Regions from separate parts of the Paenibacillus antri genome, predicted to be linked through region 1. Evidence: riboswitches for the same ligand, from Rfam matches in the RefSeq annotation. Region 1 holds a riboswitch; each other region holds the start of a gene.
What was found. Region 1 has a riboswitch for cyclic di-AMP ahead of FE782_RS21935 (C40 family peptidase). Riboswitches for the same ligand answer to the same signal wherever they lie in the genome.
Positions count from the first base shown of each region.

Region 2: another riboswitch for cyclic di-AMP. It lies ahead of FE782_RS23640 (C40 family peptidase); the one in region 1 lies ahead of FE782_RS21935 (C40 family peptidase).
Region 3: another riboswitch for cyclic di-AMP. It lies ahead of FE782_RS29655 (resuscitation-promoting factor); the one in region 1 lies ahead of FE782_RS21935 (C40 family peptidase).

Region 1 covers NZ_VCIW01000017.1:23,492-30,023, forward strand. Annotated here, with positions in the region: gene FE782_RS21915 (sulfite exporter TauE/SafE family protein) at 1-80, opposite strand, end outside; gene FE782_RS21920 (hypothetical protein) at 543-1,079, opposite strand; gene FE782_RS21925 (KamA family radical SAM protein) at 1,106-2,188, opposite strand; gene FE782_RS21930 (YdcF family protein) at 2,387-3,070, shown strand; cyclic di-AMP (ydaO/yuaA leader) riboswitch at 3,240-3,371, shown strand; gene FE782_RS21935 (C40 family peptidase) at 3,376-3,885, shown strand; gene FE782_RS21940 (sensor histidine kinase) at 3,976-5,097, opposite strand; gene FE782_RS21945 (hypothetical protein) at 5,384-5,611, shown strand; gene FE782_RS32985 (dihydroorotate dehydrogenase) at 5,669-5,767, opposite strand; gene FE782_RS21955 (D-alanyl-D-alanine carboxypeptidase family protein) at 6,015-6,532, opposite strand, start outside.
Region 2 covers NZ_VCIW01000019.1:33,285-39,816, reverse strand. Annotated here, with positions in the region: gene FE782_RS23665 (MerR family transcriptional regulator) at 1-108, shown strand, start outside; gene FE782_RS23660 (SRPBCC family protein) at 105-557, shown strand; gene FE782_RS23655 (exodeoxyribonuclease III) at 630-1,394, opposite strand; gene FE782_RS23650 (Crp/Fnr family transcriptional regulator) at 1,506-2,192, opposite strand; gene FE782_RS23645 (HD-GYP domain-containing protein) at 2,232-3,347, opposite strand; gene FE782_RS23640 (C40 family peptidase) at 3,649-4,296, opposite strand; cyclic di-AMP (ydaO/yuaA leader) riboswitch at 4,299-4,444, opposite strand; gene FE782_RS23635 (hypothetical protein) at 4,899-5,711, opposite strand; gene FE782_RS23630 (M1 family metallopeptidase) at 5,748-6,532, opposite strand, start outside.
Region 3 covers NZ_VCIW01000032.1:9,333-15,864, reverse strand. Annotated here, with positions in the region: gene veg (biofilm formation stimulator Veg) at 1-274, opposite strand, end outside; gene yabG (sporulation peptidase YabG) at 391-1,203, opposite strand; gene rsmA (16S rRNA (adenine(1518)-N(6)/adenine(1519)-N(6))-dimethyltransferase RsmA) at 1,288-2,205, opposite strand; gene rnmV (ribonuclease M5) at 2,202-2,816, opposite strand; gene FE782_RS29655 (resuscitation-promoting factor) at 2,937-4,088, opposite strand; cyclic di-AMP (ydaO/yuaA leader) riboswitch at 4,271-4,442, opposite strand; gene FE782_RS29650 (TatD family hydrolase) at 4,659-5,444, opposite strand; gene FE782_RS29645 (HD domain-containing protein) at 5,449-6,532, opposite strand, start outside.

The sequences.
Region 1 (6,532 bases):
AGCACGGCGATATCAGTTTGCGCGACGCTGAATAAAGGGCCGCTGATTATATTGCTTATCTTGCTAAAAAATTCATACATCACTATTCGCTTCATCTCCATGCGGATATGGTGTTCACATTCGGTTATCAAATCTGTCCCCATGTTCATTCGAAAATTGCTGAAGCAGAAAAGCGTACCAAAGCATATCATAGATCAACAATTTACTTTGAAGGAGTAAATGAAATTTGATGGAGTCCTTCATCACCCCAGAAATAGAACGTTTTATAGAACTACTAAACCTCATCGAAATTAAGAATGTAGATGTAATTCGAGACGATCTTTGGAGCATTCATTTTACCTTGGACAACCATGATTACGAAATGGAACATTTGCTTATAGATCTTAAGGGCAATGCCCGCCCAGGGAATATTTCTCATAAAAATTCCTGTACTGAGGCGGTATGTCCCTTTTGCGATGAGCCAAATTCCGTGTACTGTAAGTTCCTTAACAATAATAACTATTCAATTGTCTTATTGATTGCGCTTATGTCTAATCTTGATCTCATCCATCATGCATGGCTTCAGCATGCAGACTAAGTCGAGACAACAGCAGCGCTAGTAATGTAAAGAGTCGCGGTTTTACTTGTTCCAATAACTCTCTTTCATTTGGCCCCTGCGTAAAGTGCGGAGAAACAGTTGTCGGACATGGTACCCCCAACTTTAGGGCTTGTCCGATCGAAAGGCGCTTATCTGCGGCAATAGTATAACTATTCCAATCAGGAATCGATAAATGGCAGTGTTTTCGTATCTCATTCTGATGCTTCACAACGACTCTCATCGTATCGTCATCCATTGGGATCAAAACATTACATTCTTCCGAGATTATCGTATGCATGATCCAGGACAGAAACGCATGCTCCTCTTTGGTTGGATCGGGATAAACTTTGGAACTAGCCGCGAATTTTGATAACCCGCTTGTATGCAGTTTGATCTTCTCGCCAACTATCATTTTTGCGCCTTGAGATCCCAACGAGCGTACCACCGCCAACGTCTTGCTTAACATTCCATTTGTACAGAGCACGGTTAATGGCTGCAGCAACTTACCCTCTTCTCCGTTCAAGGTAATCATGAACCGTGACCAAGTAGATCATCATACCAGGCAGCCGTTTCAGGACAAGGAAGAGCTATCATTTTTCCGTATTCCCCGGATTTCGATTGATGGTATTTTAAATATATTTGCCCATCGGTTATGCCCAAAATTTCTATCTTTCCTGTTGAATGGCTCATTACAAGACGAACGCGCTTCCCTAAACCGGAAGTTTTGGATTTCGCAGACTCGACTATATCGTAAATTATCTTCAAGGGCAGAACGAAGTCTGCATTTCCAATGACAGGTCGGTTGACAAAAAAGTAATAAGGCGCAACACCTGCATAAGTTAATTTATCCAAAAGCTCCGCCAATACTTCAGGATCATCATTTATACCTTTTAAAATAGGCGTCTGATTCACCATTACGGCACCGGTTTGGTGAATCGCATAAAATCCCTTCATTGCTTGCTCTGTAATCTCTCTTGGATGATTAATGTGCATGACAACGTATATTTTCTTCCCTTGGTTCATGGTTTCATTAAACGCCGCTTGTAATTCTGAATCCTCTGTAAACCGCATCGGGTTAAAGACCGGCATTTTTGTCCCGATGCGAATAATTTGCACATGAGATAAACCGCTTAATTGTTGTAATATGAATCGTAAACGGGATGTAGAAAGGGTTAAAGGGTCGCCTCCGGTCAATAATACATTAGAGATCGATGGATGGTTTTGAATATATTGAATAGCCGGTTCAATGTCCGTAATCGTTTCATCTTGGCCTGTTTGAAACAACCGCTTGCGAAAGCAATATCTGCAATAGGCTCCGCATACGTTCGACACTAACAATAAAGCTGTTGTCTGATATTTATGTTGGCAACCAGGTACTACATAGTTATCCTCTTCGTCTGAAGCATCCCATCTCCCATATTCCTTTAGCTCATGGAGACTTGGAATGATAAGCCTCCGAATGGGATCATCTGGATCTACCCAATCAATCAAATTCAAATAATAATCATTTGCACGGAACACATAGGAATTTGTAACCTCCTTTAATTGTTCCTTTTCCTCTATGGACAAACCCTTAATTTGATCTATGCTACGGAAATATTTAACGTTCACGAAAAAGCACCCCCATAAGCATCCGAATAGTACATCATGCTTTGGTCAAACTATACACTGTAGTATAATGTTTTAAAAGCTCTAGCTCAATCAATCAGTTTATTACAAGATGACTCAAGGAAAGGTGCTCACAATATAATGTTCTTACTTCAGTTTCTTTTATCCTTCGTAGTTCCCCCGGGAGTTTTCTTACTGCCTTTGCTGATTTGGTGGATTCTTATGCTTCGGAAGCGTACTCGCGTTCACTTACTTATTCTGTTTTTCCTTGTGAGTTTCTATGCAAGCACAATCTCACTCGTTTCGGATACGATATTAGGTCGACTTGAACAACTCTATGAGCCGCCTCAAAACATCCAGGGCGAAGCAATTATCGTATTAGCAGGAGGAGCAACCCTCGATACATTAGGGGCCGGCGGTCCCGGTGATCCATCCGGCGAAACGGCCAATCGTCTACTTGCCGCCGCTGCTCTGTATAAAAAACTGGATATTCCAATCATTATTTCCGTCGGCAAAGTATATCCGGATACTGGTTTTGAGGCCATGGTAAGCAAAAATTGGTTGGTTGCAATGGGAATTCCGGAAAATAAGGTCTGGGTGGAAAATAAAAGCCGTAACACAGAAGATAATATTAAGTATGTGAAGAGTATCCTTGATGAAAACAAAATAACCGAACCAATATTAGTTACATCAGCATTGCACATGGCCCGTTCCGTTCAACATTTCGAGGAAGAAGGTATAGAGATCATCCCATACCCTACCGGTTATATGGTAAGCAAATCCTTGAAATTGTATCCCGAGAGATTTCTGCCTTCATACGAAGCCGTAAACAAACTGGGCCATGCATTGAAAGAATATCTTGGGTTGCTATTATTGCGTATCTAATCGATGAAACACTGCAATGAAGCCAAGTGATCTAAACTACGGTGTGTAGTATAATAGAAAAGTTATTATTTTGTCAAATAGAAACTATAAAAGTGGGGCCTATGATAGACTATTAATGTCGCTTTTGTGAATTGGGAGGAAACCGTAGAACGCTGTCGAATTATGTATCCTTGAGATTGTGCCGAACTTCATAACGAAGACGGGGGATCCGTATTGGGTGAATTGATCTCGATTGTCGAAGATCATAGGGAACCTTCAACCGAACCCTTAGCTAACCTCGTAGGCAACTGAAGGAGGATACATAAATGAAGAAGGTGAGTTTGTTGTTGTCGGGTGCATTGCTGGCCATGGCATTTCAGGCCAACGTTGCCCTAGCTGACGACACGAAGTTAGAGAGTGCAGTTAATGAAGTTGTTGGTACGCCTTACCTATGGGGAGGCACGACAACCGAAGGATTCGACTGCTCCGGATTTCTTTCGTATATTTTCAAACAATTTAGCACCCAACTCCCTAGAACCTCCAAATTGCAAGCCGAAGCTGGAGACAAAGTAGCGAAAGCAGATTTAAGACCCGGCGATCTTGTGTTTTTTAATACGGATGGAAAAGGGATTTCCCACGCAGGTGTCTACATTGGTGACGGTCGCTTCGCTCACTCTTCCAGCAGCTACGGCGTACGCATTAGCGGCTTGGACGAAGAGTACTATAAGACTCGATACGTAACAGCAAGGCGTATTGTTTATGGTCAAAATTATTTGTCGATGGAAGAAAAGCTATCCCATGAGTCCGAGACGACGGTATTGACAGAGTCCAATTAATCTTTCGAACGTAAATAGACCGCCGAGACGGCGGTCTATTTACATAGATTAATTTGCAGAATAGATTGTCCCTTCCCTTCTTGACACACCTCACATTGTAAATGGGAATTCCATTGTAAATTTAGTCTTTTCTCTGTTGCTATCGCAATAAATTCTCCCACCATTCTTTTCTATGATCTGTTTACAGATAGCTAGACCGAGACCCGTACCTTCTTTTTTATTCGTCACAAACGGTGAAAACATCTGATCTCTGATTTCTGCAGAAACTTCTGGGCCATTGTTTTCGATACACAAAAAGTAGTGGTTTTCTTTATTGTAACCCGTAATCTTGATTTCTCGTTCTTTATCGATCTCTAACAGCGCATCAATACTGTTATTAATAATATTAGATAATACCTGCTGGAGCCCCACTTTCTGTACGTTTAATTTACTGTCTGAAATCTCGATTGTAAACCTTATGTTTTCATTTACTAGTCTGGGGCTTATTAATGCATAAACGGATTCAACACCTTCAATGATTCTGATCATTTGCAAAGGTTCTTCGACGAGTTGTTTCTTAGTAAAGCTTAAGAATCCTGTAATTTGCATCTGAATTTTTTCAAGTTCTTCTTCAACAATGGATAAATAATCTTTGGACTTCCGGTGTAATTCCCTTGATTTGGCTGTTTTCGCCAGATTCACGAACCCTAAAGCAACAGTCAAAGGATTTCGAATTTCATGTGCCATGCTTGCGGCCATTTTTCCTATAATGCTCATTTTCTCTTCATGGAGTCTGCTGATCGTTTTATCTTTGTCCTCCAAGGTTGTATTAATATAATTGTAGTAATATTCAAACATAGCTATTTCAAACTTATCAATGCGTGCCATGATTTCTCTGAACTGATTCCAGCAGAAACCCAAATTACTATATCCTTGAGAAACCAGTATAAGAGATTCTCTCCATACATGATTACTATGAAGAATATGACTGATTGGTATATTCCCCTTTATGAAAAACAAACAAATTTCTGGTATTAATCGAAAGAAATAATGTTGCTTATACGGGATATGTATATCATATACGTAGCCGCAATAGATACTTGTCTGTTCGATAAGCTGCTTCAATGATTGCTCTGAGTTATAAAAATCAGGGAATTGTGGTAAAAAGTTATCCATCCAACATTGAATAATTGTTTCTTGATGTTCTTTTAGATATGTGATTAAGTCTGACAAGGAACGCCCCCCTAGGTCAACAAAACTCAACTATAACATTCGACAGGTATCGGGCATTTCCTTGTCGTCACTACATACCGTATAGTGGTATTATTATCCAATTATCTTTGTGAAGTAACCGTGAGAATTGCTCCTCTGCGAGCACTTCTCATAAATCGTAAATCACTTTCTTATTCGCGAATTGTATTTCATGGGCGATTGCCCGATTCCTTCCTCCACTTAGGTGAATAACATGAGACTGTGTAATGAGCAAACCAATCAAATCCTATTTAAGGAAGGCGATAAAATGCACGATCAAATGTTGAGAAATTATGTACTCGGTACCGTTGAACCAGTCGTTCGGTATGGTTTATATGAAATGAAATACACGTCAGTCGCTCATTCCATGTTCGAGATTTCCGCCATCACATTTTTGATGGGAAGAGGTTATGATTTTCCTAACGCAAGGCGTATTGTCGAGTCTTGGGAAGTTAATGAATCTTTCCCTCCTTATCAAATCACGCCCGGATTTTAATGAAGTGGAGGAGATCCCCGTTAGTCAATTGGGGATCTCCTTTCCGTCAGATGATCTTTAGAGCACAAAAGATCTGGAAATGATGACAAGAAGAATAAAGAGTACCAATATTGCACCGGTTGATGTGTACAAACCTGCTCCAGCGACATGGCTCATCGAAATCACCTCTTGTTTGTTGTTATTTTTAACGTGCACGACAATGTATGCAGATGAATTACAGAATTCCTGTGCTATCGTCCAATTAGCGGTATGAGTTGCACGTTCTTACCCTTCTCACCGCAGGAGGGGCACGCTGATTTCGCAGCTTCGCTATTTTTAACTGGGGTACAGCAAACCACGATTTATCCATCCGCTAAATATTAAATTCACTTTAACCGAGTACAAAATGCACAATTGATTCCCGTCAAGATTCATGACGTTCCGAGTTTATCCGGTAATCACGTCTCGATTTTTTCCATCGAAGAAAAGCAACCATCACAATAAATAGGTTCATGGTAAACCACACAATCGCAAGCAACCAGTTGGAGTAGTTGGGCACACTAGTCTCCTTGATTGGTGCCTTTTCTATAACTATCGGTTCTATAGTTGTTGCCGGCACAGCGGGCTCTTCCTTCTCAACTTCTGGTTCGATCGGGGAAATCTGTAACAACTCGAATCCGTAATCCAATAAATGTACGGCATCATCGTATACAGCCTCGCTGGAATCTCCCTTTAGCAAGACCACAATCAGTTCGTTTCCGTTTCGTTCCGCCGACGCGACCAACGTATTTCCGGACTGGTCTGTGTATCCGTTCTTAACCCCAGTAGCACCTTCATATCGCCACAGGAGTTTGTTATGATTCACCAGCTCCGAATCCCATTCTTCCCCATCCCAGGGGAGCGTCTTTGTAGCAACAATCTCGCGAAACACGGAATTGGCCA
Region 2 (6,532 bases), on a different contig from region 1:
TTGCTGCTGCAGAAGCGAGCTCGCATCCAGTCGCAAATCGACGGCCTCCAAGCGAAAATGAAAGACATCGACGAATTTCTGGCATCGGGAAGGGAGAACGACTCATGATTCAATGGAAGGAAGAGATCGTCATCGATGCGGGCATCGAGACGGTATGGGCGTTGTTCGCCGTCGAAAACATGCATCGGATCATGCCGAACATCGCGGAAAATCGGTGGAAAGAGCGGAAGGAAGGGGTCGTCGGCTCCACATTCCTGCAAACGTACCGGGAAGGCAAGAGATCGGAGACGTACGAAGTGTCCGTATTGGATTATAAGGACGCGCCGGAGGAAAAGCGGATGCGTCTCGCCTTCGTTCTCGCCAAGGCGTTCGAGGTCGAATTCATGTTCCGTCTGAGTCGAATAAGCGAAGATCGTACGAGGTTCGCGTACGAAGGCTCGAATCGGGGCGTCAACTTCGTCGGACGGGCGATGATGAAGCTCGGCGGGGAGAGCAACAACCGGAAGGTCGTCGCCGACTTTCTGGAGAAGGTGGAGCGGGAAGCAACCGGGAAGTAGTCTCGGGCGCCGGGGGAGGGAGGGGCGGCTCCCGCACGTACCCCGCCCGAGCCTGTCTGTCGACCGACGCGCTTATCCGCGCTCGTCGGCCAGCTCCAACGCGACCGGGCAATGGTCGCTGCCCATGACCTCGCACTCGATCGAGGCGTCGACGAGACGCGGCTTCAGCCGCTCGGAAATCAAGAAATAATCGATGCGCCAACCGACGTTCCGTTCGCGCACCTTCGGCATGTACGACCACCACGAATAGACGTCCCCTCGATCGGGATACAGGCTGCGGAACGAATCGACGAAGCCGGCGTTCAGCAGCCGAGTCATCTTCTCGCGCTCTTCGTCCGTAAAGCCGGAGTTGCCCCGGTTCGCCTTCGCGTTCTTGATGTCGATCTCCTCGTGCGCGACGTTCAGATCGCCGCAGACGACGACGGGCTTCTTGGCGTCGAGCTCGAGCAGGTATGCGAGGAACCGATCCTCCCATTCCATGCGGAAGTCGAGCCGCGACAAGTCGCGGCGAGCGTTCGGCGTGTACACGTTCACTAGATAGAAGTCCTCGAACTCCAGCGTAATGACCCGACCCTCCGGTTCGGCGTTCTCCTCGAGGCCGTATCGAACCGAGAGCGGCTTCACCCTCGTAAATACCGCGGTCCCGGAGTAGCCCTTCTTCTCCGCATAGTTCCAATACGATTCATACCCTTCGAACGGCGCCAAGTCGAGTTGGCCTTCCTGCAGCTTCGTCTCCTGCACGCAGAAGACGTCCGCCTCCGACCGTCGAAAGAAGTCAATAAACCCTTTATTCATGCAAGCTCTCAGGCCGTTCACGTTCCAAGAAACCAACTTCATCCGAATCTCGCGCCTCTCCTAAGTGATCTATCCTAGTATATACGATAAATAGCCGCAGCGGCTCGCCCTCCGGCTAACGCTGCGGCTATCGGTCCTCCGACCTCGCGCGATTCACAATCCGGCCAGTTCCTTCAGCTTCTCATGGTCCGGGAGGAAAATCCGCTTCTTCTCGACGATGATCATCCCTTCCTCGGACAGCTCCTGCAGCACCTTCGTGGCCGATTCCCGCGCCGTGCCCGCGAAGCTCGCCAGCTGCTGGTGCGTCATGCGAATGTCGACCAGCAGGCCGTCGCCGAGCTTGACGCCGCGCTCCTCCGCGAGACGGAGAATCGTGCGGATGATGCGCGACCGGACGTCGAGAAACGTCAGGTTGTAAATTTGATCGTTCGCGTTCCGGAGGCGCTGCACCGTCACCTCGAGCAGCTTAATGCAGATGCGCGGATGCTTCTCCATGAACTCGTAGAAGACGGATCGCTTCATCGTATAAATCGAACAAGACTCTAACGTTTCCGCGGTGGCGGAGCGGTTGAGAGCCGGTTGAATGACCGCCATTTCGCCGAAGAAGTCTCCGGGACCGAACAGCGCCAGAATGATTTCCTTCTCGTCGTCGAAGCGATAAATCTTGACGACGCCGGACTTCACGACGAACAGCTCGTCGCCCGGGTCGCCCTCCATGAAGAGCAGCTTCCCGCGATTCCACTTGTTCTCTTGGAACAAGGGAGAGATCGTCCGCAGCTCTTCCTCCGTCAAATCCTGAAACAAAGGGACGTTGCGCAATAGCCCGATAAGGGCGCTCATGACGAACCCTGGCCTTTCTGCAGCGAGGTTTAGGACCTGTTATCCGGCGTAGGATCGGATGTCGCCCACGGATCGAATCATGATGTTGAGATGCTTCGCGAGCTGGAGTTCGTAGGGGATTTTCAATTCTTCTCCGTTAGGGTTCGTCAATACGCGGATCGTCGGCCGCTGCAAGCACGACGAGTCGAGGCGGGAGACGACCCCCTTCTCGCCGGTGTTCAACGTGACCGTCGTACCTGGAGGGAAGATCGCTACCTTGTTTCTAAATTGCTCTACCTTACCACGATCATACGCGCTTTCGACGTTCGCGTAAAGATAATCCATCGCTTCGTGCGGCAGCATGGCGTTCCGGTAGCTGCGGTGACTGACGAGCGCATCGTAGGCGTCGATCATGCCGATGAGCTTGGCATACGGGTGAATGGCATTGCCCCGCAGCCCGAAGGGGTAGCCGAGGCCGTCCACCCGCTCGTGATGCTGCAGCGCGCATTGCGCGGCGACGAGCGAGACGCTGCCATCGTCCTTGAGCAGCCTGTAGCCAAGCTCCGCATGGCGGCGGAGCGTCCGCAGGTCCTCGTCGCTCAGTCTCGTACGCTTCGACAGCAGCTCCTGCGGGACGAGCAGCTTGCCGATATCGTGGAACAGCGCGGCCGCGCATACGGTGCGCAGCTCGTCCGCGGCGGCGCCTTCGGCCATGGCGAGCTTCGTCGCGAAGACGGAGACGTTCAAGGCGTTATTGACGAAATGGTGCTCGAGCTTGTCGCCCGTCGCGGCCGTCGCCCGAATGTGGACGATCGGCATGTTACGGTTCGCGACGATGTCGTCTACGATATGCTTGACGCTGTCCGAGACGAGCCGAGAGAACGTCACGACGCGTCCGCCGCCGGCGGGACCGCCCGCCCGGACGTAGTCCATGCATTGTTGGAGAGAACCGTGCACCAGACGCCGCGTCTCTTCCCGGATCGTCTCTTCGACGATGATGTCGTCCGTCCGCGGATCGTCGATATATAGTTGATGAATGCCCATATTTCGCAGACGCAGAATAACGGGTTGGGTCAGCTCGTACCCGTACCCGAGCAGTACTTGCCCATGCTCCGTCAGAACGGCTTTGCCGAGCTTCATGCCCGGAGCGCAGGATTCGATCGTTACTAATCTCATGTCTTTCTCACACCTCGGTAAACCGCTTGAATCGGTCGGCATCCGCCGCCTATGTATTATGTCACAGGAGGCCGAGGGATTCTGTGAGTTGGGTAACAAAACACAACAAATCCGTCACATTCCTGCATGAAAATGGGAAATAGGAACCGGCTTCATCCAGGATTAACGACTCTATCGCGCGCGACGGAGGTTCGGCGGGGCGGAATTGGAGTCGCCTTCAAGCGGGCAATAGATGTCTTTGGTCTTGGGTAACGGAAAAGAAAAATCCCCGATGCGCATGGAGCGCGTCGGGGATTCGGTGTTACATGAGCTGTCGCAACGCTTCGACGACGTCCTCGACCGCGACGTTCTCGCCGGCATGCTCCGCCGCGAGTTCCGCCGCTTCCGTCGAAAGCGCGACATCTTCCGTCACGGCGGCCGCTTCGGGAGCCGGGGCTGGTGCCGGAGCTGGAGGCGCTTCCGCGACGACCGGCGCCGCCGGAGCGGCTTCCGTCGCGAGGGCGACATATTGCGTCTCGTCGAGGACGCGACGCGCAGTGACGTAGCGCTTGGAATAATAGCTGTCGTTCATCTTGCCGATCGACACGCCGCGGGAGCTGGAGGAATGGGCGAAGTTGCCGTCTCCCATATAGATGCCGACGTGCGAGATGCCCTTGCCGTCCGTGTTGAAGAATACCAAGTCGCCCGGACGAAGCTCGTCCTTGCCGACTTTCGCGCCGACGGTCGCTTGATCCGCGGACCGACGAGGCAGATCGATGCCGAGCTTCTCGAAGACGTAGCCGGTAAACCCGGAGCAGTCGAAGCCCTTCGTCGTCGTACCTCCGTACTTGTAGTCGACGCCGACCAATCGATCGACGGCCGTCTCGAGTTCCGTAGCCGCGGCCGCGCTGCCGGCGAACGCGCCGAACCCGATGGACAATGCCAACACCAGAGATGCTGCCTTCTTCAATTGTATACCCCTTCCGATGCCGACGAGGTTAGCTTAAGGGTTCGGTTGAAGGTTCCCTATGATCCCTAGTTGCGAGATCAATTCACCCAAGACTGGTTCCCCCGTAGCCCGGGTCGAATGCGACGCGGACATTAGGCAATAATCGATTTTTTTCGACCTCCGTTATATTCGACAGTTTTCGTCGGAATCCTCCTATTCTAGTAAAATATTCAGGCGATAAAATGATAGTGACCAACGGTCGAAAAAAGAGGCGGTCGATCCTGCTAGGTTAGGAGAGGCGGGAACATGAACGCGATGCGTCTGGGGCACGAACGAGCGGTACGACGGATCGTCGAACGGATGAAGGCATGGGTCGGGGACGGGGGGCTGACGCTGCAAACTGGCATGAGGCGCTAGAAACAGCCAAAGTTCGAAGGAGGAGTCGAATTGTCGGAACCGACGCATTTCGAGATCGAAACGAGACATCCGGAGCGAACGATGTCTCTTTACGCGGCATTGTTCGGGTAGACGTGCGAGGAAGCGATGGAAGGCTGCAAGCTCGATAACGACGAGGGGGACATCGAGCGCGCATGGCGCCAGATGTCCCCCTTTATATATGAAGCTTACCGATGCGCCGACCAGAGGTGATACTGGGCGTTGATGCCCCATAGCTTCAGCAAGGCGCGCACGATCGGGTACGACTGGTGGACGACGACCGCGAGGAAGCCGGCCCACCAGAGCGACAGCGCGCTCGCGGCCAAGCTGACGGCGAGGCCGACCGCGAACGTCGCGAGCGCGAGGGCCGCGATCGGCAACCCCCGGCGGGCGAACAGCCCGAGTCCGGCCCAGCCGCCGCGACCCTCCACGATGCCGAAGCCGATATACATGAAGGCGAGATCCAGAATGCCTTGGTAGACGAGCCAGCCGATCGCATACGGCGCGGCCGCGGCCGCGACGGACGGCCAATCGTACGCGGTCGACGCCGCCGCAAGCGCGCGCGGAATCGCCCAGACGAGCGGCGCGAACGTCAACAGCGTCTGCAATCCGTACAACAGCAGGAACGGCTTCGCGTACGTCTTCGCCCCGCGGACGAACGCTTTCCGATGGCCGTCTCCGCCGTTCGCCAGCGCGTTGTAAATCCCGGCGTTCAGCAGCGGGGTGATCAGCATGCGGACGAGCAGCAGGACGAGAATCGTCCACGCGTAAGGGGCGATCAAGCCTGTCTTCGTCAGCTGGAATTCGGCCTCCAGCCAGAACAGGCGATCCGCGGATTGCGCCAATTCGCCGCCGGGGTAGCGATGAAGCAGCGGAACGACGATCGACTTCACATATTTATAGAGCGCGAAGCCCCATCCATACTGATAGAAGAAAATGAGGAACAATAGAAACCAACTGCGACGGGCGGCGGCCCATCCCGATTTCGCGTACGACCACATGAAGCGCGCCTCCTCTCCGTAATTTCGGCTCGTTCGTTACCAGACCACCGTGCCGAACAGCGCTTCGAGCAGCTTCGCGACGCCCATCGTCCAGCGGGTCTCCAGCTTATCGTCCACGTCGGTCTTCATGAAATTGTTAATGCGCTTATGCTCGAGAACGACGCCGTGCTCCGGGTCGACGACGACGTGCTTCAGCTTCGCGGCGTGCGGCGGCAGCGCGAAGACGACGCTGTCTTCCTTCCCCGGCCATTCCTCTCGAATCGTCTGACCGTCCTCGTAGAGGAACCGGACGGATACCGGACCGTCCTTGCCGCCGCGGCTCGATACGGTGACGCGGTAGGCGTACGTCCCGGCGTCCGATTTCGCGCGTTCGATGCGCTCCACCGCGTAATCGGCCATCTGGTCGCCGTACACGAACTGATCGAAGAACGGAGCCCAGCTTCGTTTCGTTACGTCTTCCGCCGTCTTCTGGAAGTCGCCCGTCGACGGGTGCCGGAACTTCCACCGGTCGAAGTAGGCGCGAAGCACGCGTTTCATCTTCGCTTCGCCGATCTCCTTTTCCATCGCCAGCAGCACGAGCTTCCCCCGAATGTACACGTTGTCCGCGTAATGATCGTGGCTGTCGAAGTTCCAGGCGAAGCGGGTGAGCGAGGCCGGGTTCGTCATGTAGCTCGCTTCCAGCGTCGTGCTCGGCGTCAAGCCGTATTCGGCTTCCATGAGCTTATCCTCGGCGTACGAGGTGAAGCCTTCGTCCAACCACGCCTCTTCGAATTCGTTGCTGGCGACCATGCCGTACCAATACTGATGGCCGATCTCGTGCA
Region 3 (6,532 bases), on a different contig from region 1:
CTTGAATGTGGGCGATTCGAACTTGTCCATCGTTGTCGCCGCGCACGGTCACTTCGACGGTCTCCGTCAAAATATCGGCGTAGCTGTATGAGACTCTCTTGAAAGCGTGTTGTTCTTGGTCCAGTTTGACAATGAACACGGAAGGGTAGGTTTCCTCCAAAACACCGGTGCGTTCGATCGTTTTGCGACGGCCGCCGTTCGCGCGAAGCGTAATTTGCTGACCGACGTGAGCTTCAAGGCTCTTCTTAATTTCCAACAGCGCATTCTTGGCCATTGTCAACCACCACCTCTTTCCTTAGGTATTATAACCGAAAAGGGGGGCTTGTGTCAAATGGCCGAATATTATATCAGTGGACTTTGCGCGTTGTCAACGGATCTCTTTAAAAAAATTTAATTTTCCGGGCCGATTCGGGGCAATCCCATCCGGTAGTTGCCGCGGGTTTCGATGCCGCCGAGCCCCTTCAGCCCACTGACGGTATGCGTGATGACATCGTAGATGTTCACGGTGTCCTTCACCGGCGTGAACGCCGACTTCGCCGCGATATAGACCGGATCGAGCGCATGGATCAAGATGCGGGACGGCGAGCTCGCGAAGTTCGCGCCCGCTTGGAGCAGCGCTTCGAAGTGCGACTGGCAGGCGCCGGCGATGATCGTCATCGCGTCGCGGTTCCGCTCGTAGGCGCGGGCGACGCGGACCGCCTGTACGAAATGCATGGAGTTTTTGTAATTGCGGATATTTTGCTTATCGCCGTCGAATCGATGCTTCAGAATGGCGTCGTGCCCCGTAATGACGACGATGTCCGGCTGCACCGCGGGCAGCAGCTGCCGCAGCGCCTCCGCCATGTCGGACTCCTGCAGATGGTATCCTTCGGCGGGAATGCGCAGCTCGTTATAGACGGCGATGCTTTTCCTCAGATACGTCCGGTCCCCGTCCAGATGTAGGATCGTGCCGGGCACGTCGAAATACGGCTCGGCCGACCGCTTCAAACCGGCGATCCGCAAACGGCTTTGCTTTAAGAGGGATACCCCCCTGACGTCTTCCTCCATCGGCTCGGTCGCCGGTTCCAAATCGTCGAGCGGCGCGTCCGCCAACAAGCGGTAAGATACGCCCTTCAACACGGCTTGTCGATCCTTAAGATCCTGGATGCGAAACAAGACGTCTTTCCCGTACGATTTGCGGACGACGCAGTCGCCAATTTTCATGTTCCATCCCTCCATACGTATATCGTATGGCGGGCATAGGCGAATGGTGAGCGCGAACCTGTCGCGCTTCCGTACGTTTACGTCTTACGCTCGCTTCGATCGTTCGCGCATCGCGTTCGCGATCGTCGCGAACTCGGATAGGCTGAGCGTCTCTCCCCGGCGCTCGGGCGCGATGCCGCACGCCTCGAGGAACGCGCGGCACTCCTCCTTGCCTCCCTCGCTCGCGAAGAACCGCTGCTGCAAGTTGTTGAGCAGCGTCTTCCGCCGCTGCACGAAGGACGCCTGCACGACGTCGAAAAACAACGCCTCGTCCGCTACGTCGACGGGCGGCTTCGCCCGCATCTTCAGCTTCACGACGGCCGAATCGACGTTCGGCTGCGGAATGAATACCGTATGCGGCACCTTGGCCACGACCTCGGGTACGGCGTAGTATTGAACCGCTACCGATAAGCTGCCGTAATCCTTCGAGCCCGGCGCCGCGGCGAACCGGTCGGCGACCTCCTTCTGGATCATGACGACGATCGATTCCACCGGCAGGCGCTCTTCCAGCAGCTTCATGACGATCGGCGTCGTGATGTAATACGGCAGGTTCGCCACGACCGATACGCCGTCGAGCCCGTCGAATTGCTCGCGAAACAGCGCCTGCAGATCCACCTTCAGCACGTCGCCGTGCACGACGGTGACGTTCGGGTAATCGGACAACGCGTCCTCCAGCATCGGCAATAGCCGCTGATCGATCTCGACCGCGACGACGCGCCCGCTCCGCTCGGCGAGCTTCTCCGTCAGCGCCCCGGCGCCGGGACCGATCTCGAGCGCGCCCTTCGTCGGTCCGAGCTCGGCGGCGTCGGCGATATTGCGCAAGATGTTCCCGTCGATGAGGAAATTTTGTCCCAAACTCTTCTTGAACGAGAAGCCGTATTTCTGCAGCAGCTCCTTCGTCTTGCGCGGCGAACCGATGCCTTCCGCCTTGTCCTGCCGCGCCGGTTCCGTCCATTGGGTCATTCGGCGTCTCCCCTTCCCGCTTCTCCGTCATACGTTCCCGCGTACGCTACCGTGCTTTCGTTCCATTCGTCGACCGGCCAGCCGCATGCGGCGAGCGCGGCCGCGATTTCCGTCCGGCGAATGCCGAACATGGCGCAGCGCTTCAAGAACGTCTTCGCGTTCGCGTAGCCGATGCGCAGCTTCCGCCCGACGAGCAGTCGCCGATGCGCGGACCCTTCCGTCCCGGCGAGCCCGACGACGAACAGGTCGGCCCAGGCGACGTCCGTCCCCGGCGCCTCCGCCTCCGTGCGCACCGCCTCCAGCGCGTGGCGGATCGACTCCGGCTTCGCGTTCTCGATGCCGATATCGTCGCCCAGCGTCGCCTCGTCTTGGGACAAGAACGCATGCTTGCAGCCGGGTACCCGTCCCGAGACGATCGAACGAATACGCTCGCCCGCGTAGTCGGGATCCGTCAGGATGATGACGCCCCGCTTCTTCTGCGCCAACGCGATGCGGGCGAGGACGTCCTTGTTTACGGCCGAGCCCCCGGTCTCGATCGTGTCGGCGTCGACCGCCCGCTTCACGGCCGTCGTATCATGCTTCCCCTCGACCACGATGACTTCCTTGATCATGCTCCGCGCTCCTTATACGATGTATTGGTATTGTACCCTTCTTCGGACAAAGAAAAAAGGGCCGCCAAAAGCGACCCCATAACTCCCGAATGAAAGAACATGATTGAAAAAATAAGGAACTTAGTTCGCGACCGGCTTCTTCGGTCCGATCACGTACACCGTATATCCTTTCTTGGTGCCGAACTTGTGCGCATGGGCTTCGCTGTCGAAGTACACGTCGATCTTCTTGCCTTTGATCGCGCTGCCCTTATCCTCCGCGCGCCGGAATCCGACGCCGTCGATATACACCCACCATCCCATCGGAATGACGTTGGTGTCCACCGCGATCGTACGGCCTTCCGACACCGTCGTGCCCGAGGCGGTAATACCGTAACCCTTGTCGCCCTTCTGCTTGCCCGTCGAAGCGAGGCCGGCCGAATACGCCGTTAGCGTTACGTTCTTTAGCACGCCCTTCACGCCGAAGGTCATCCCGTCGAGCGTCACTTCTTGGGTTTCCGCCGACAAGACGGCTACCGCGTTCGTCACGGGCTTCGGCTCCACCTTCGTGCCGATGGCGACGATCTTCGCGAGGCTCTCCTGCTCCACCGTTCGAGCCAATACTTGTTCCGAAACGAGGACGCCGTCCTCGAACACCTTCTCGATTTGCTTAACAAGCACGCCCTCTTGGCCTTGTTGTACGACCTTCTCTTTACCCTTGAGCAGCGACTTGTCCTCTTGTTTGACCGTCTCGAACGGCAACGTGTGTTCCGTTTCCTCGACGACGCGTTGAACCCGTACGATCTTCACGTCGGCGGAAGCCGTCAGCCGTTCGTCGAGCGCCGGTTCGATCCGGTCCAGCTCGCCGAGCGTAACGCCCGCTTCGTTCAAGACGTCCCGCACGTTCGCTCCCGTCGTATACACTTCGACGGACTTGCCGTCCGCCGTAACGCTGACCGGGAACGCCCGATCGATCTCTACCGCAGCGCCGTGCTTCAGCCTCGACGTCAACGGCAGCGACGATTCGTCGTGCTCTCCTAAGACTACCCCTTGTTCTTCTAACACGTCTGCTACGGTCTCCGTCGTCGTAACGACCTCGATCGTGTTTCCGTCCGCGACGATGGATACGCGTTTGAACTGCGTACCGTACATCAACGCGGAGAATAGACCTACCGCCGCAAGCGCGCTTACGGCGACCGACAATAAAACCTTCTTATGAGCACGGGCCCAGCGCCATGCGTAAGACATGTCGGACAGACTTTCCTCATGGGTTCCTTGTACAGGAATATCCCCCATTGCTACAGTCCTCCTTACATAGTCCCGCCTTGTACGTGAGTTGTTGTCTCAGGTGCAAAGGATCGACGCGACTATATTCGTAGTGTGAGGCAACCGTTCGAATCCATGAAAAAAAGCCGGGACGAAGAGGCTCGTTCGCGGCTTTTCGTGGAAGCGAAAAGTGTGCATGTTCAGCACGGACGGTTACCTCTCTCGTAACGCTTACGAGGTTAGCTGTCGGATTCGGACCGGAGAGTGGCCCTATCTCGGCGTTCGCCGTACGTACAATGACGGCGTATCCGAAAATTCACCCCTAGACGTACCTTACGGATACGTCCGATGCGGTTCCCCCGTTTCCCCAAGCGATGGGCGGCTTCTGCAGTCGCTCATCGGGAAACTCAGCGATACTGGAAATATGTTGTAATCTTTATTTCATTCGGTGTCTGATAAGTATCATAAAGGGAGCAAGCCATCGTTGTAAAGAGGGGTCAATCCCCCGTAATCGGCGAAAATCGACGGAAATTCGGAATTTCTGGCCGGTTATCCGAAATAACCGTTTCGCGTTTCACCAATTTGCGCCAATTTCGCGCTTTATCTCCCCCTTTCTCCAATCGGGCGAAATAACGATGCCGCATTCGCGCTCGTGATCGCCGCGAAATCCTCCAATGAAAGCCCTTTGATCTCCGCCGCCGCCTCCGCGACGAGCCGGGCGAACCCCGTCTCATTTCGCTTCCCTCGATACGGATGAGGGGTCAAATACGGCGCGTCGGTCTCGACCAAAAGACGATCCATCGGCACCTTCGCCAGCACCTCTTTCGGCTGTTTCGCGTTCTTGAACGTAATCGGTCCGCCGAACGAGAGGTAGAAGTTCATGTCCAAACACATCTGCGCCGTTTCCCAGCTGCCTGAAAAACAGTGCATGACGCCCCCTACATCGTATGCCTTTTCCTCCCGCAATATGGCAACGACATCGGCATGCGCGTCCCGATTATGGATGACGATGGGCAGTCCAAGCTTCCGTGCCAACCGGATTTGCTCGCGGAAGACGCGGTGCTGAACGTCCTTCGGCGACGTATCCCAATAATAATCGAGCCCCATCTCGCCCAGCGCGACGACCTTCGGATGCGTACGCGCCAGATGCTCGACGTAGTCCAAATCTTCGGCCGTCATATCGATCGCGTCTTGGGGATGCCACCCCACGACCGCTTCGACGCAATCGAACGTTTCCGCGAGCGCAAGCGTCGTCGGGATCGAATCCCGGTTGCAGCCGATATTGATAATGCGGGTCACTCCCGCTTCGTTCGCGCGACGAACGATCGCCTCTCTCTCGCCTTCGAAAGAGGCGTGGTCTAAATGCGTATGCGTGTCCGTAATCATGGGTTCATTCTCCTCTCAGCCATTCCTCGGTTTCCGCCGTGACGTATGGATTGCCCGGCTCCAACATCCGTTCGGGCACGTAAATTCGGTGCTTCCCCGACGTCGTGCCGCTGATCGAGCGAACGATGTCGGACGCTTCGCTGATTTCGAGCAGCTCGCCGTCACGTTTCAACAAATAAATCGGTTTGCGATGCGCGTTTCGACCCGAGCGATAAACATCGTACGACAAATCTTTCGGAAAATCGACCTGCATATAATACTCCGGATCGTACCCTTCCCTGCGTATCGATTCCCGCAGCCGATCGAGCAGCGCGTCGTCGAGCTTCGACGGCGTGGCGTACTTGAACAATTTTCTATGTAGAAATCTTCGGCATAAATCCGACAAAATCGGATCCTTGTCGTTCGTCCACAACTCGAAGGCGGCTTGCGCCAGCGCTTCGTCCAACTGCAAATAATGCTCCGTGTCGAGCGTCCCGTCGAACAACCTGCGGAGCGACTCGGGCATGAAGAGGAACGCGTGACCGCTTTCGTATAATGATTTCGCTCGTGCGAAAATATTCCGCAGCACGATCTCCGAGCTCCGCGTCACCGGATGGAAGTACACCTGCCAATACATCTGGTAACGGGACGTCAAATAGTCCTCGACCGCATGCATGCCGCTCTCTTTCACGACGATTTGACCGCGATACGGTCGAATGACCCGCAGGATCCGTTCGAGGTCGAACATGCCGTAATTGACGCCCGTGCAGTACGCGTCCCGCAGCAAGTAATCCATCCGGTCGGCGTCCAGCTGGCTGGACACGAGCGACACGACGATCTCCCGCGGATACGTCTTGCAGATGACGGCCGCGACGCGGTCCGGGAACGTCGGATCGACGCCGCGCAGCACTCGGTTCACCTCGGTGTCGCCCTGAATGATGCGGCACGACCACGACTCGTGATGCTCGCCGAACACCGTCTCGATCGAGTGCGAGAACGGGCCGTGGCCGATGTCGTGCAGCAGCGCCGCGCACAAGCACAACAAGCGCTCCTCGCCGGGCCAATCCTCGAACCGGTTGCGCTCGAATTGACTGATGATCTTGCGGGCG